Bosea vaviloviae: one gene and its partner. The protein of the gene in region 2 interacts with the protein of the main gene of each other region in a pairwise test. Links are inferred from orthologs where the notes say so. Each region holds a gene or a part of one and is shown on either strand. Other genes may lie near its edges. The genes, in order: rpe and BHK69_RS06580.

Region 1 (3,083 bases), 3.8 Mb from region 2 along the record:
ATCTGGCTCGGCGTCGAGCGGATCAAGGGGATGAAGGCCAATCTCGATGGCTTTGGCGTGCTGATGTATTTCATCTTCGCCATCGCCGCGATGGACGGCGTCACGCAGGCGGCGATCGACGATCCCAAGCGCGTGCTGCTCTTCCTGGCCTGCGTCTTCGCGGTCTCGGGCTTCGGGCTGCTTACGGCCTATCTCGTCTTGCGCCGCCTGCCGGCCTCGGAGCGCTTCATGATCGGCTACGGCTCGGGCCAGCGGAACATGGGCATGATCGTCGCGGCGCTCGGAGCCGGCGTGCCGCCCTCGACCTTCCTGTTCTTTGCCCTGGCGCAGTTCCCGATCTATCTGCAGCCTTGGCTGCTGCGCGGCCTCGCGACGCGTATTCGCCGCAGGGAGCCCTAAAGTCTTGGGCCTAAAGTCTTGGGCCTGCAGTCTGAGGCCTGAAGTCTCCTGCCGCGAGCTGACGGCCCGCTTTGCGAAGGTCGCCCCAACGCAACCGGGGCCTCGCCGTCATGATCACGCTCTATTCCGGGCCGCTCAGCCTGTTCTCCCGCAAGGTCGAGATCGCACTGCGCGAGAAGGCGCTGCCTTTCGAGCGCATCATGGTGCCCTTCAGCCAGACCGCGGGCTATGAGCCGAGGCATCCTGAAGTGCTGGCGCTGAACCCGAAAAGGCAGGTGCCGATCCTGAACGACGAGGGGCTGGTCGTCTATGATTCCACGATCATCCTCGAATATCTCGATGAAGCCTATCCGCAGCCGTCGCTCTATCCCAAGACCCCGGCGGAGCGTGCGCGCTGCCGGCTGGACGAGCTTTTCGCCGACGAAATCCTGTTCATGGCCGTGCGCCCGCTGATGCATCGCAGCGAGCCGCCGACGGCGGACCGCAACAAGCGGGTGGCGCAGGAGACCGATGCGCTGATCGCCGAGGCCGAGCTCGCGCGGCATTATTGCGGGCTCAATGAGCGATTGGCCGGCCGTGACTTCCTCGGCGAGGCGTTGTCCGTGGCCGATATCGGGCTGTTCATGACCCTGCTGTGGGCACTGCGTCTCGGCGCGCCGCCCCTGGCCGACTATGGCGAGCTCGCCGGCTGGTTTGACCGCTTGAGCGGCCGGCCGGCCTTCGCCGTGGCGGCGGAGGAAGTGGCTGAGGCCGACAGGCGGCTGTCATACCCGGTGAAGCGGCGTTGAAAAGCATCTGGATTTGATTGCGGCGCCGGCTTGCGGGCGTTAAACGCTTGGCGCATGAGCGCTCCCATCCGCATCGCCCCATCGATCCTCTCGGCCGATTTCTCGAAACTGGGCGAGGAAGTGCGCGCGATCGACGAGGCAGGAGCCGACTGGATCCATTGCGATGTGATGGACGGGCATTTCGTGCCCAACATCACCTTCGGGCCGGATGTATTGAAGGCGATCCGCCCCTGCACCAAGAAGCTCTTCGACGTGCATCTGATGATCGCGCCGGTCGATCCTTATGTCGAAGCCTTCGCCAAGGCGGGCGCCGATCTCATTTCCTTCCATGTCGAGGCCGGGCCGCATGCCCACCGGACGCTGCAGACGATCCGGGGTCACGGCAAGCAGGCCGGCATCGTGCTCAATCCCGGCACACATGAAAGCGCGATCGAACCGCTGCTCGACGATCTCGACTTGATCCTGCTGATGACGGTCAATCCCGGCTTCGGTGGGCAGAGCTTCATCCGCTCCGTGCTCGAGAAGATCGCCCGGGTGCGCGCCATGATCGGCGAACGGCCGATCGCACTCGAAATCGATGGCGGGGCCAGTCCCGAGACCGCGCCGCTTGCGGCAAAGGCCGGAGCGAATGTCCTCGTCGCCGGCTCTGCCGTGTTCAAGGGCGGGCCGGCCGCCTATGCCAACAATATCTCCGCGATCCGCAAGGCGGCCGAAGCCGCGCGCGGGCAGTGGGTTTGAGATTGACTGAGATGATCGCGTAACCGAACCACCCCGTCATGGTCGGGCTTGTCCCGACCATCCACGTCTTTGCCGCTTGCCATTCTCGTAACGGTTCAAGACGTGGATGCTCGGCACAGGGCCGAGCATGACGGCATGGCAAGAAGGCAAGACCGAACATGATCCCGCGTTATTCCCGCCCCGAGATGGTCGCGATCTGGGAGCCGCAGACCCGCTTCCGGATCTGGTTCGAGATCGAGGCGCACGCCACCGACAAGCTCGCCGAACTCGGCGTGGTGCCGAAGGAGGCTGCGGCCACGATCTGGGCCAAGGCCAAGGACGCGACCTTCGATGTCGCGCGCATCGACGAGATCGAGCGCGTCACCAAGCATGACGTCATCGCGTTTCTCACGCATCTGGCCGAGATCGTCGGGCCGGAAGCCCGCTTCGTCCATCAGGGCATGACCTCCTCCGACATTTTGGACACGACGCTTTCGGTGCAGCTCGCGCGCGCCACCGACCTGCTGATCGCAGATGTCGATGCGCTGCTTGCGGCGATCAAGCGCCGGGCTTTCGAGCACAAGCTGACGCCGACCATCGGCCGTTCGCACGGCATCCATGCCGAGCCGGTGACCTTCGGGCTCAAGCTGGCGCAGGCCTATGCCGAGTTCGACCGCTGCAAGGCTCGCTTGGTCGCGGCCCGGGCCGAGATCGCGACCTGCGCAATTTCGGGCGCGGTCGGCACCTTCGCCAATATCGACCCCTCGGTGGAGGCCTATGTCGCGGAGAAGATGGGGCTGAGTGTCGAGCCGGTCTCGACCCAGGTCATCCCGCGCGACCGGCATGCGATGTATTTCGCCACGCTCGGCGTCGTCGCCTCCAGCGTCGAGCGGCTCGCGACCGAGATCCGCCACTTGCAGCGCACCGAGGTCTATGAGGCGGAGGAGTTCTTCTCGCCTGGCCAGAAGGGCTCCTCGGCGATGCCGCACAAGCGCAACCCGGTGCTGACCGAGAACCTGACCGGGCTTGCCCGCCTCGTGCGCGGCATGGTCGTGCCGGCGCTGGAGAATGTCGCGCTCTGGCATGAGCGCGATATCTCGCATTCCTCGGTCGAGCGCATGATCGGCCCCGACGCCACAGTGACGCTCGATTTCGCGCTCGCCCGCCTCACCGGCGTCG
Region 2 (3,094 bases):
CATCACGTCGAGGCCAAGCTGGTCGGCGAGGCGGCCGATCGCCTGTTTCGAGAGATCCTGCCGGATCGGCATACGGCCGCCGAGCAGATGGGTCGGGTTCAGCGTCTGCAGCACGACATTGGCGTCGGTGACGGCGGGCTCGGTCGCACCGCGTCCATAGCAGACCGGGCCGGGATCGGCGCCGGCACTGCGCGGGCCGACCTTGAGCAGCCCGCCGGAATCGATCGCGGCGAGCGAGCCGCCGCCGGCCCCGACGGTGTGGATGTCGAGCATCGGCGCCTTGATCGGGTAGCCGTGGACGATCGCGTCGCTGGCGAACTTCGCCTCGCCGCCGCGCAGCAGCGCGACATCCGAGGAGGTGCCGCCCATGTCGAAGGTGATCAGGTTTTCGATGCCGGTCATCTGGCCGATCGCCTGCGCGGCGACGACGCCGGTGGACGGCCCCGACAGCACGGTGCGCACCGGCAGGCGGGCGGCCATGTCGAAGCCGATGACGCCGCCATTGGACTGCGTCAGATGCGGTGTCGTGGTGACGCCGAGCTCCATCAACCGGTCGGCAAGGCGGCGGATATAGCCCTGCATGACTGGGCCGAGATAGGCATTCACCACCGCCGTCGAGATGCGCTCATATTCGCGGAACTCGGGCGCGACCTCATGCGAGGCGCAGATGAAGGCCTCCGGAAATTCCTCGGCGACGATGCGCTTGGCGGCCTGCTCATGGGCGGGGTTGACGAAGCCGTAGAGGAAGCCGATCGCCACCGCCTTGACGCCGGCCGCTTTCAGCGCGCGGGCGGCCACCCGCACGCCCTCTTCATCGAGCGGAATCTCGACCGAACCGTCATGGCGTAGGCGTTCCGAAACACCGAAGCGCAGATCGCGGGTCACCAGAGGCGGCGCCTTGTCGACCTGGAGATCGTAGAGATCGGGGCGCTTCTGGCGGCCGATCTCGATCAGATCGCGGAAGCCCTCGGTGGTGATGAGACCGGTCTTGACGCCGCGATGCTGGATCAGGGCATTGGTGCCGACCGTGGTGCCATGGCCGAAATAGGCGACTTCGCTCGGCTTGGCGCCGACGCGTTCGGTGCCTTCCTGCGTGCCGCGCGCGATGGCGCGGGAGGGATCATCCGGCGTGGAGGGCACTTTCCAGACCGCCACCTCTCCGGTCGCGTCGTCGAAGAGACAGACGTCGGTAAAAGTTCCTCCGGAATCGATCCCGATCCGCCAAGCCATGCAAGCCACTCCCGCCTTCAGTTCGATGTCATCCGGCTCTGATCCAAAGAGTTAGAGCAAACCGGTTCCCACTTTTTCGCATCCTGCTCTGGTCGTGCCGGGCGGCATCGACCATGCCGCGCCGTGGCCGAAGCCGCCTTGATATCCGCAGACCATAGCGGCGTGATCGGCGCCGGCGGCAAGCGCCTCACCCAGACCCGCGCCATGCAGCAGGCGCAGGATGAAGGCGGCGATGAAGCCGTCTCCAGCGCCCAACGTATCGACGATGCGCGCCTCGCTGATACCGTGAGCGTGGAAGACGCCCTCCGACAAGGCCATCGAGCCGCGCGCGCCCCGGGTCACGGCCGCGATCCGCGCGCCCTGATCGATGCAGCGCTCAAGCAATGCGCGGCACTCCGCATCCGAGCCATTGGGAAAGGACAGGAAGGCGATGTCGAGCGCCGGCAGCGTCGCCGCCAGATTGGCGTCGGTCCAGCGCTCGGAGAAATCATAGGACAGCAGGCGGGCGGCGCTGCTTATCGTCTCAAGCTCGGTTTCCAGCTCGCTGTAAACGCTGGAATGGACGAGATCGAAGCCCTGGATATAGGCGAGGTCGGCAGCGCTGAAGCCGCCCCATTGCCCGCGCACGCCGCGCTCCGAGCGCAGGAAGCGGCGGTCATTGCCGTCATGGCCGATGAAGGCGCGTGCATTGCCGCCGGGCAGAATGCGGCACTGCGCGGTGTCGACGCCCTCCTGCCGCAAGGCGTCGATCAGCAGCATGCCGGCCTCGTCCGTGCCGATGCAGCCGAGATAGCCGGCCTGCGCGCCAAGCCTGCGGGCGAGCACGGCGACATTGACGGCGTTGCCGCCGGGAAACTGCAGGCTCCGATCGACATAGGTGTCGACCGTATTGTCGCCGAGGCCGAGCAGCCTGTGGGCCATCGCCGTGCTCCGCTCAGTAAGCCACTTTCCACATATAGCGGCGGGTCGTCAGCGGCTGGTTGTGCAGCACCGAGAGATGCACCGACAAGCGCTTCAGCGCCGATTGCAGGATATAGGGTGCCACGATCGGGCGGATTTCAGGCGCGATGCCTTTCATCGCGAAGTCGCGGGAATCATATTTCATCACGCGCTCGGCATAGGTATCGCAGAAGCTCGAGACGCGCTCCATCAGCGGGCGGCTCGGATCCTCGCCGGTGATCAGGATCAGCGGCGTCGAGCGGTCGACGATCTCGAAGGGGCCATGGAAGAACTCGGCCGCCTCGATCGGGTAGCTGTGCAGCCAGAGCATCTCCATCAGGATGCAGACGCCGAAGACATAGGCCGTGGTGAAGCCCGGCCCCGAGGCGACGTGATAGAAATTCCGGTCCTTGGCGTAGAGCGCCGCATCGGCCGCGGCGCGCGCCTCGTTCTGCTCGGCGGCGTCGGCAATCGCGCCCGGCAAGGCATCGAGCGAGGCGAGCAGCTTGTCGCCGAGCGGCCAGCCCTCCTTCTCCGTCATGATGCCGCCGACCAGAGCCTGCATCAGCATGAACATGGCGATGAAGGATTCGCTGGTGTCGCCGACGATGAAATGCTGCGGCACGGCCTGGGCCAGCGGCTTGTCGGCATATTGGCTGAAGGCCACGACCTGGCAGGGCTTGTCCTTCAGGAATTGGGCGGCGGCGACCGTCTCCGGCGTCGTGCCCGATTTCGAAGCGAGCAGCACCAAGGTGCGGCCATCGAGCCGGGGCGGGTCGATCGCCATGAACTCGGCCGGGAAATAGCGACGCACCTCGATGCCGGGCGAATAATGCTCGAGCCAGTATGTGATGCCGAGCATGGCGCGGTTGGCCGAGCCCGCAGCGACGAGATAAATCCGGTCGACGCCGGGGGCGAGCTTGCG

The links.
Region 1: the proteins of BHK69_RS06580 (region 2) and rpe interact in binary tests that used the Escherichia coli proteins (3 or more experiments, as listed by UniProt). The link is inferred for Bosea vaviloviae from one-to-one orthologs.

Annotation. Positions count from the first base shown.
Region 1 is NZ_CP017147.1:5,213,453-5,216,535, reverse strand. Bases 319-3,083 are described here. They hold rpe (ribulose-phosphate 3-epimerase), read left to right. Parts: upstream 319-1,241; coding sequence 1,242-1,925; downstream 1,926-3,083. Other genes in these bases: purB (adenylosuccinate lyase), read left to right, coding at 2,084-3,083; BHK69_RS24035 (glutathione S-transferase family protein), read left to right, coding at 510-1,187; BHK69_RS24040 (hypothetical protein), read left to right, coding at 319-399. Also shown: more of BHK69_RS24040, read left to right, coding at 1-318. UniProt on the Escherichia coli protein: Catalyzes the reversible epimerization of D-ribulose 5-phosphate to D-xylulose 5-phosphate.
Region 2 is NZ_CP017147.1:1,396,288-1,399,381, reverse strand. Bases 217-2,992 are described here. They hold BHK69_RS06580 (PfkB family carbohydrate kinase), read right to left. Parts: upstream 2,152-2,992; coding sequence 1,282-2,151; downstream 217-1,281. Other genes in these bases: BHK69_RS06575 (SIS domain-containing protein), read right to left, coding at 2,165-2,992; BHK69_RS06585 (hydantoinase/oxoprolinase family protein), read right to left, coding at 217-1,230. In the rest of the region: more of BHK69_RS06585, read right to left, coding at 1-216; more of BHK69_RS06575, read right to left, coding at 2,993-3,094. UniProt on the Escherichia coli protein: Catalyzes the ATP-dependent phosphorylation of fructoselysine to fructoselysine 6-phosphate. Functions in a fructoselysine degradation pathway that allows E.coli to grow on fructoselysine or psicoselysine.